Regions from separate parts of the Pseudomonas sp. MAG733B genome, predicted to be linked through region 2. Evidence: riboswitches for the same ligand, from Rfam matches in the RefSeq annotation. Region 2 holds a riboswitch; the other holds the start of a gene.
The links. Region 2 has a riboswitch for cobalamin ahead of cobO (cob(I)yrinic acid a,c-diamide adenosyltransferase). Riboswitches for the same ligand answer to the same signal wherever they lie in the genome.

Region 1: linked by a shared signal. The riboswitch ahead of cobW (cobalamin biosynthesis protein CobW) and the one ahead of cobO (cob(I)yrinic acid a,c-diamide adenosyltransferase) in region 2 are both predicted to bind cobalamin.

The regions. Positions count from the first base shown of each region.
Region 1 covers NZ_CP145732.1:4,062,490-4,066,877, forward strand. The annotation lists gene cobN (cobaltochelatase subunit CobN) at 1-363, opposite strand, end outside; gene cobW (cobalamin biosynthesis protein CobW) at 367-1,437, opposite strand; cobalamin riboswitch at 1,536-1,748, opposite strand; cobalamin riboswitch at 1,981-2,206, shown strand; gene V6Z53_RS18575 (CbtB-domain containing protein) at 2,327-2,521, shown strand; gene V6Z53_RS18580 (CbtA family protein) at 2,533-3,246, shown strand; gene V6Z53_RS18585 (cobalamin biosynthesis protein) at 3,243-3,656, shown strand; gene cobM (precorrin-4 C(11)-methyltransferase) at 3,740-4,388, shown strand, end outside.
Region 2 covers NZ_CP145732.1:5,448,980-5,453,367, forward strand. The annotation lists gene bluB (5,6-dimethylbenzimidazole synthase) at 1-412, opposite strand, end outside; gene V6Z53_RS24825 (cobyrinate a,c-diamide synthase) at 409-1,791, opposite strand; gene cobO (cob(I)yrinic acid a,c-diamide adenosyltransferase) at 1,802-2,413, opposite strand; cobalamin riboswitch at 2,496-2,729, opposite strand; gene V6Z53_RS24835 (hypothetical protein) at 2,882-3,466, shown strand; gene V6Z53_RS24840 (sorbosone dehydrogenase family protein) at 3,534-4,388, shown strand, end outside.

The sequences.
Region 1 (4,388 bases), 1.4 Mb from region 2:
CGGGTCGGGACGGTCATCGCCCGGCACCAGAATCAGTTGCACGCCCCGTTGCGACAACTCCACCAACCGCTCGACGCCATAGCGCCAATAGGCAATGCCGCCGTGCAGCGAAATCAGAATGACCTTGGCGTGACGCAAGACCTCATCGACATAGAGATCGACCGAGGCATGGTTCTGCACCTGCATCGGATTGGCCAGACGCACGCTCGGGTAATCGTCGGGCAACTGCTGTGCCGCTTCGGCGAGCAGCGCCAGGCTGGAATCGCCGCTGCACAGGATCACCAGCTCGGCAGGGGTTTGGCCAAGGTCGGCGATGTTGTCATCCGACACGAAACCGCCGGGCTGGGTCCTGAGCAGGTGCATGGTTTACACGCTGAGCGCAGCGCGCAATTGCGCTTCGAGCAGTGCCGCGTCCAGTGCCTGGCCGATCAACACCAGACGGGTGACGCGCGACTCTTCGGCGCCCCACTGACGGTCGAAGTGTTTGTCGAAACGCGTACCCACGCCCTGGATCAGCAGACGCATCGGCTTGTTCGGGATGGCGGCGAAACCTTTCACGCGCAGGATGCCGTGCTGCACCACCAGTTGGGTCAACGCGTCCATCAGCAGGCTTTCGTCGGCTTGCGGCAGTTCGATGGAGATCGAATCGAAAGCATCGTGGTCGTGGTCATCGTGATCGTCATCACCGTCGTGGTGGTGATCGTGGTGACTGTGACGGCTGTCGATGTGCTCTTCGGAACCGGCGCCAAGGCCGATCAGCACGTCCAGTGGCAGGCGACCGCTGCTGGCTTCGATGACTTTCACCGCTGGCGGCAATTCTTCAGCCACTTCCAGGCGCACGCGGGCCAGGTCTTCCGGGCTGATCAGGTCGGCCTTGTTGAGGATCACCAGGTCGGCGCTGGACAGTTGGTCGGCGAACAATTCGTGCAGCGGCGATTCGTGGTCCAGGTTCGGATCAAGTTTGCGCTGGGCATCGACCTGATCCGGGAACGCGGCGAAAGTGCCGGCGGCCACGGCCGGGCTGTCGACCACGGTGATGACTGCGTCGACGGTGCAGGCACTGCGGATTTCCGGCCACTGGAAGGCTTGCACCAGCGGTTTCGGCAGAGCCAAACCGGATGTTTCGATCAAGATGTGGTCGAGATCGCCACGACGGGCGACCAGTTCGCGCATTACCGGGAAGAATTCTTCCTGGACGGTGCAGCACAGGCAGCCGTTGGCCAGTTCATAGACGCGGCCATTGGCCTCTTCTTCGGTGCAACCGATGGAGCACTGCTTGAGGATTTCACCGTCGATGCCCAGCTCGCCGAACTCGTTGACGATCACCGCGATGCGGCGGCCCTGAGCGTTGTCGAGCATGTGCCGCAGCAAGGTGGTTTTGCCCGAGCCGAGGAAGCCGGTAACGATGGTGACGGGGAGTTTGGCCAGTGTTTTCATCGGATGCCCTTTGGCAAGGTGGCGGGCATACGGGACGAGTACCGGCAACGCACATGCGCGCCGGAAGCGTTCGCCACCGGATCACCCCGCCCGGTTGTAGTGAGAATCTGTATCGAGGCAGGTCTCCTGGCTGACGGTGTGCCAGTCGCTTGACTGGCGTTTGCTGCGCCTTCCCGCGGGCTCAAGGGTTGAGCGTGCAGTGGCGTGGCAGCGAACATCACCGTTCACAGTTGCGGGGGCAGCCGCGGCATTGACCGCGTTCCCTTCTTAGCTTCGACAAACGCCGAAGAACCTCGAAAGCGCAAGGCTACGCATGGTATTGGGGCGGGTCAATGTTCAAGCGGAGAATGCGATCATCTGTGGCGAGGGAGCTTGCTCCCGCTCGGCGGCGAAGCCGTCGTGAAACCGAGCGCCGCGTTTCTACAGGAAGAACACATGAATCCGATTGCGACCGCTTCGCGCTCGAGCGGGAGCAAGCTCCCTCGCCACAGAAGCTCAAACGAGAACCCTTGCCAATTGACGTCCAACCCTCGCCCATGCTCTCCTACACGCCTTGTTACGGGTGCCCTTCACAGGGTGAAACGGGAAACCGGTGAATCATGTGCTTTACTCAAAGCCATGTCAGTCCGGTGCTGCCCCCGCAACGGTAAGCGAGCGAAGCGTCGAATCCACTGTGCCGATCAGGCATGGGAAGGTGATGCTTGCAGGATCAGGCAGACGCCTGCGCCCCTCGTGAGCCCGGAGACCGGCCCGCAACACAAAGTGAAAACACAATCACTGAATGACAAACCCGCGGTGGGCGGGCGCTGTTCGAATCTCTGCGCGCCCGGTCGTGCGGAGGCTCTGCATGCGCTTTTGATTCCCCGCTGACAGACCAGAGGGAAACGCCATGTCGATCATCAGCAGCACCGGCCACAGCAGCTCTTCCAGCGCCACCACAACCTTGACTCAACGCCTGACCGCCGCCGTTTGTGCGTCGATCCTTGGCGCGTGCCTGGTGTATTTCGCCGGTTTCTCGCACATCGAAGCGGTGCACAACGCCGCGCACGATACCCGCCACAGCTCTGCATTCCCGTGCCATTGAGACCTGCCGACATGATCAAGCGTATTGCGCAAACCGCAGGTTTCACCGGGCTGCTCGCCGCCCTGCTGCTCACCCTGCTGCAAAGCTTCTGGGTCTCCCCGCTGATTTTGCAGGCCGAAACCTACGAGAAATCCGAACCGGCCGCTCTTGAAGTCCACGAACATACCCACGCCGAGGGCGCTGTCGCCGCTCACACCCACGATGCCGAAGCCTGGGAGCCGGAAGACGGCTGGCAGCGCGTGCTGTCGACCACTGGCGGCAATCTGGTGGTGGCTGTCGGTTTCGCCCTGATGCTCGCTGGCCTCTACACCCTGCGCGCACCGACCAAAACTTCTCAGGGCCTGCTCTGGGGCCTGGCCGGTTACGCGACCTTCGTACTGGCGCCAACCCTCGGCCTGCCGCCTGAACTGCCAGGCACCGCTGCCGCCGATCTGGCACAACGACAGATCTGGTGGATCGGCACTGCCGCGTCCACCGCTGTCGGCATCGCCCTGATCGTGTTCAGCCGCCACTGGCTGATGAAAATCCTTGGCGCAGCAATCATCGCCGTTCCTCATGTGATTGGCGCACCGCAACCGGAAGTGCATTCGATGCTCGCGCCGGAAGCACTGGAAGCCCAATTCAAAATCGCTTCGCAGCTGACCAACGTGGCGTTCTGGCTGGCCCTGGGCCTGATCAGCGCCTGGTTGTTCCGCCGCAAAAGCGATGGTCAATACCACGCATGACTGATGTCAGCGCAGCGCCGACCTTGGTGGTCGGCCTGGGCTGCCAGCGCGGCTGCCCCCTCAATACGTTGCGGGCGCTGCTGGATCAGGCGTTACAAGCGCATCAAATCGGGCTGCATCAAATCAAGGCCCTGGCCAGTATCGACTTGAAGCGTGATGAACCGGCGCTGATCGAGTTGGCTGAACAACTGGCGCTGCCGCTGATGTATTTCAGCAGCGAACAACTGGCCGGTTATCAGCCTCAACTGAGTCACCATTCCGAGATCGCATTCGAGCGCACCGGCTGCTATGGCGTGGCGGAAAGCGCCGCCCTGGCCTTGGCCGAACAACTGGCCAACGCACCGGCCAAGCTTTTGATCCCGCGACAAAAATACGCCCAGGCCACCCTGGCATTGGCCAGCGCTGCATAAAATCCCCGATAATCCACGCATTCGATCATGAGCAATCTTCATCTGAAGCCTTGCGCAGCCCCTTTTTCCCACAGGAACCGACGATGACCGTCTACTTCATTGGCGCAGGTCCCGGCGACCCGGAACTGATTACCGTCAAAGGCCAGCGGCTGATTCGCAGCTGCCCGGTGATCATCTATGCCGGCTCACTGGTGCCCGCTGCGGTGCTTGAAGGCCATCACGCCGAAACGGTGGTCAACAGCGCCGAACTGCACCTGGAACAGATCATCGATTTGATCAAGACCGCCCACGCCAACGGCCAGGATGTGGCGCGGGTGCATTCCGGCGATCCGAGCCTGTATGGCGCCATCGGCGAGCAGATTCGCCACCTGCGCGAACTCGGCATCGCGTTCGAAATCATCCCCGGCGTGACCGCAACCGCAGCCTGTGCGGCGTTACTTGGAGCGGAACTGACACTGCCCGACGTGTCGCAGAGCGTGATCCTGACCCGCTATGCCGACAAAACCGCGATGCCGCCGGGCGAGGAGTTTTCCAGTCTGGCGCAGCACGGCGCGACCATGGCGATTCATTTGGGGGTTAATCACCTGACGAAGATTGTCGAGGAACTGCTGCCGCATTACGGCGCGGATTGCCCGATTGCGGTGGTTCATCGGGCGACATGGCCGGATCAGGATTGGGTGGTGGGGACGCTGGCGGATATTGCCGGGAAGGTTGAAGCCAAGGGTTTTCGTC
Region 2 (4,388 bases):
GGATCGCGCAGGACAACGAAGCCAAATCCATTTCCGGCAGGGTACGGCGCCCGAAGATATGCCGTTCGCGATCATCCATCAGCGCGGCGACCAACACTTCCGCGCAGTTGTTGATGCCTTCGACCTTGAGTTGCATGAACTCGTCGGTGCGCTCGCCGAGGGCTTCGGCGGTGCGGATGCGTTCTTCTTCCACCAGCGCCTGGATCTTGCCGCGCAAATCGCGGTTGCTGATGCGGATGAAACGCCAAGGCTGCATCAGGCCGACGCTCGGTGCCTGGTGCGCGGCTTCGAGCAGGCGCCGGAGCAACTCGGGCTCGACCGTGCCGCCGCTGAAGTGACGCATGTCGCGGCGTTCGGCGATGGCGCGGTAGACGGCTGCGCGTTCGGCTTCGGAGAAGGCGTTGTCTGTCATGGCCTCTTCGCGAGCAAGCTCGCTCCCACATTTGAAATGTGTTCCCCTGTGGGAGCGGGCTTGCTCGCGAAAGCGGTCTCAAGGACAGGTGCGAAAAGCGCAGCAATCGCCGCTGGATTCGACTGAAAATAAAAATGCACATAAGAGGCCGTCATCCGCCCCTCACGATAAACCGCCTCCGCCCCGCGCCCGCCATTCGGGCTCAAGCCTCGGGCAATCGGCGTCAGTTCGGTGGTGGTCAGCGAGTGGTGATAGGTGTGCCCGCGCAGCGAACCTTCCGGCAGTTCAACCGCTTGCAAGGCCAGGGCGGCGAGGCGTTTTTGCATCACTGCGTCACCGCTCAACAAACCCACCAATTCGGCGCGAGTGCCTTCGACATCGGTCAACGAATCGAGCAGATAAAGCATGCCGCCACATTCGGCCAGCAACGGTTTGCCCGCTGCGTGGTGCGCGCGAATTGCGTTCAGCATCGAAGTGTTTTGCGAGAGGGCCACATGGTGCAATTCCGGATAACCGCCCGGCAGATACAGGCTGTCTGCTTCCGGCAATTGCGCGTCACGGATCGGCGAGAAAAACAGCAGCTCGGCGCCCATCGCCCGCAGCAAATCCAGACTGGCGCCATAGGTGAAGGCAAACGCTTCGTCCCGGGCGACGGCAATGCGCACGCCGGCTAGCAGCGGCTCGGCCGTCATCACGTCCGGCGCGGCGAACTCAACTGCTGGCGGCAGCGCTACCTCGCAACTGCTGGCCAAGGCATCGGCCGCCGCGTCGAGACGTACATCGAGATCATTCAACTCGCTGGCCTGCACCAGTCCGAGGTGGCGACTCGGCAATTCGATCCCGGTCTCCCGAGACAATGCGCCGTACCAACGCAGACCTTCAGTCAGGCTGCCTTCGAGCAACTGTGCATGACGCAGGGTGCCGACGCGGTTGGCCAGGACACCGGCAAACGGCAAGTCCGGCTGATAACGCGCCAGCCCCAAGGCCAATGCGCCAAAGGTCTGGGCCATGGCCGTGCCGTCGATCACGCCGAGCACCGGCACACCGAAGTGTCGCGCCAGATCAGCGCTGGACGGCGTGCCGTCGAACAGCCCCATCACGCCTTCGATCAGAATCAGATCGGCTTCGCCCGCCGCTTCCCACAACAGGCGACGACTTTCCTGCTCGCCGACCATCCACATGTCCAGTTGATAGACCGGCGCACCGCTGGCGCGCTCGAGGATCATCGGGTCGAGAAAGTCCGGGCCGCATTTGAACACGCGCACCTTGCGCCCCTGATTACGATGCAAACGGGCGAGCGCGGCGGTGACGGTGGTCTTGCCCTGACCGGAGGCCGGCGCGGCAATCAGTACTGCCGGGCAGTGTCGACTGTTTTTCATAAAATAGTATTCACAGCTCGACGCCTTTTTGCGCTTTGATACCGGCCTGGAAGGCGTGCTTGATCATGCCCATCTCGGTGACGGTGTCAGCCAGTTCCATCATCTCCGGCTTGGCGCCGCGACCGGTGACCACCACGTGCTGCATCGGCGGGCGCGCCTGCAAATCGCTGAGTACTTGATCGAGATCGAGGTAGCCGTGCTTCAGGGCGATGTTCAACTCATCCAGCACCACCAGGCCGATGGACGGATCGCGCAGCAGTTCCTGCGACACGGCCCAGGCGGCTTGAGCGGCAGCGATGTCGCGTTGGCGATCCTGAGTTTCCCAGGTAAAGCCCTCGCCCATCACATGAAAACGCACCTGCTCCGGGAAGCGTCGGAAGAACAGTTCTTCGCCCGTGCTGTTGCGGCCCTTGATGAACTGCACCACGCCGCACTGCATGCCGTGGCCCATGGCGCGAGCGAGCATGCCGAACGCCGAGCTGCTCTTGCCTTTGCCGTTGCCGGTCAGCACCAGCAGCAGGCCGCATTCGTTCGGGGAATTGGCGATGCGTTCGTCGATCACGGCTTTTTTGCGCAGCATGCGCGCCAGATGACGTTCGTCACGATCAGGGGTATCAGTCATGGGGGAGCTCTCCGTTGAGGCAGGAATAACGGCGGGCAGGCACAAGAATAGATGGCAAGAAGCCTGGCATCGCCCACCGTGATGCCGCTTGGATGGATCAGGCCGGTCTCCGGGCTCATGAGCGGCGTTGGCCGGACTGCGTGCCTTCCCATGTCGACAGTCGACACAGTGGCGCAAAACGCAGTTTTCACTCATTTACCGTTGCGGGGGCAGCGCCGGGATCGCGAGGCTTCATATATCGAAGCGACCACTCACCGACTTCCCTGTTTCACTCTGTCGACCCAAGCCACAGAGCACCTGAAACAAGCCGCGAAGGTTAGAGGGTTGGGGGTGGAGCGTCAATTGAAGACGGGGCGCGAAAGCGAATAACTGCCGCCGATCAGCAATTTGACGTCAATCTTGTGCCACACTCCGAGCAGTGATATCAAAGAGCCACAACCTCACAACACAATAACAAGGGTGAGCCCCATGCAAGGCATGATCATCAGCAATCCGAAGCTCGAATTCCTGCGCCCGGTGCTGGAGCGCTGGTTTGACTGTATCGACCGCTACAACGCCGTGCGCGGCGATAACGAAACGCCCTACTGGCTCGACGAAAAGGCCAACCTCGGCCTGCTTTCCTCCGCCGCGTGGATGGCCGAGATGATCACCCTGCAGCAATCGCCCACCCGCAAACAGCTCGAAGAAGGCGAGCGCAATGCTCGCGCCGACCTGTTCATCGCCACCCCCGAAACACGCGCCTGGCTGCAGGCCACGCAACGCTGGCCACGGGTCAACAGCCTGAACCTGACCCAGGCGCTGCATGACATCACCAGCGATGCCAAGCGCATCAGCTACGCCAGCGACCTGAAACTCGGCTGCCTGTTCGTCGCACCGCAAAAACTCCAGCATGGCGCTACCCCGGAAGAACTCCAGGACATGGTCGATGACCTGCAAAAAGAGCACACCTGCGCCGTGGCCTGGTATTTCCCCTACGCCTATCGCAAATTGCGCAACGAAGCGGGTCACTATCACCCTGGTATCGCCGTTCTGTTCAAGGAAGCGCGCAGCTGAAGGTTGAACCATCCTGCGTCCATGCTTCTCTATGATTAAATCAAGGCACTCATAGGGAAGATCAGCAATGCGCACGTCTCAGCTCGTATTCGTTGTCGCTCTCGCCGGAGGGCTCGCCGCTTGCGGTGAAACCTCCAGCCTGCAAGTCTCCGACGGCACCGGCCCGTCGCCCAAGTTGCCCGAACCCAATAAAACCCTGTTCCCGACGATGAACATCGCCCCGGCGATAGGCTGGCCGGACGGCGCAAAACCTGTGGCCGCCAGCGGCACGCAAGTCGCCGCGTTTGCCGAGGACCTCGATCATCCGCGCTGGTTATACGTGTTGCCCAATGGCGACGTACTGGTCGCCGAAACCAACGCGCCGCCCAAACCCGATGACAACAAAGGCATCAAGGGCTGGATCACCAAGAAAGTCATGGGCCGCGCCGGCGCGGACGTACCGAGCCCGAACCGCATCACGCTGCTGCGCGACACCAACCACGACGGCATCGCCGAAACGCGCACGGTGTTCCTGGAAAACCTCAATTCACCCTTCGGCATGACCCTGGTCGGCAATGACCTGTACGTTGCCGATACCGATCGACTGCTGCGTTTCCACTATGAAACCGGCGACACGGCCATCAAGTCGCAGCCGATCAAAGTCGTCGACCTGCCGGGCGGAACGCTGAATCACCACTGGACCAAAAACGTCATCGCCAGCCAGGACGGCAGCAAGCTGTACGTCACGGTTGGCTCGAACAGCAACGTCGGCGAGAACGGCATGGATCAGGAAGAAGGACGCGCGGCGATCTGGGAAGTGGATCGCGCCACCGGCAACCACCGGATCTTCGCCTCAGGCTTGCGCAACCCCAACGGCATGGCCTGGGAACCGCAAAGCGGCGCGTTGTGGACAGCGGTAAACGAGCGCGATGAGATCGGCAGC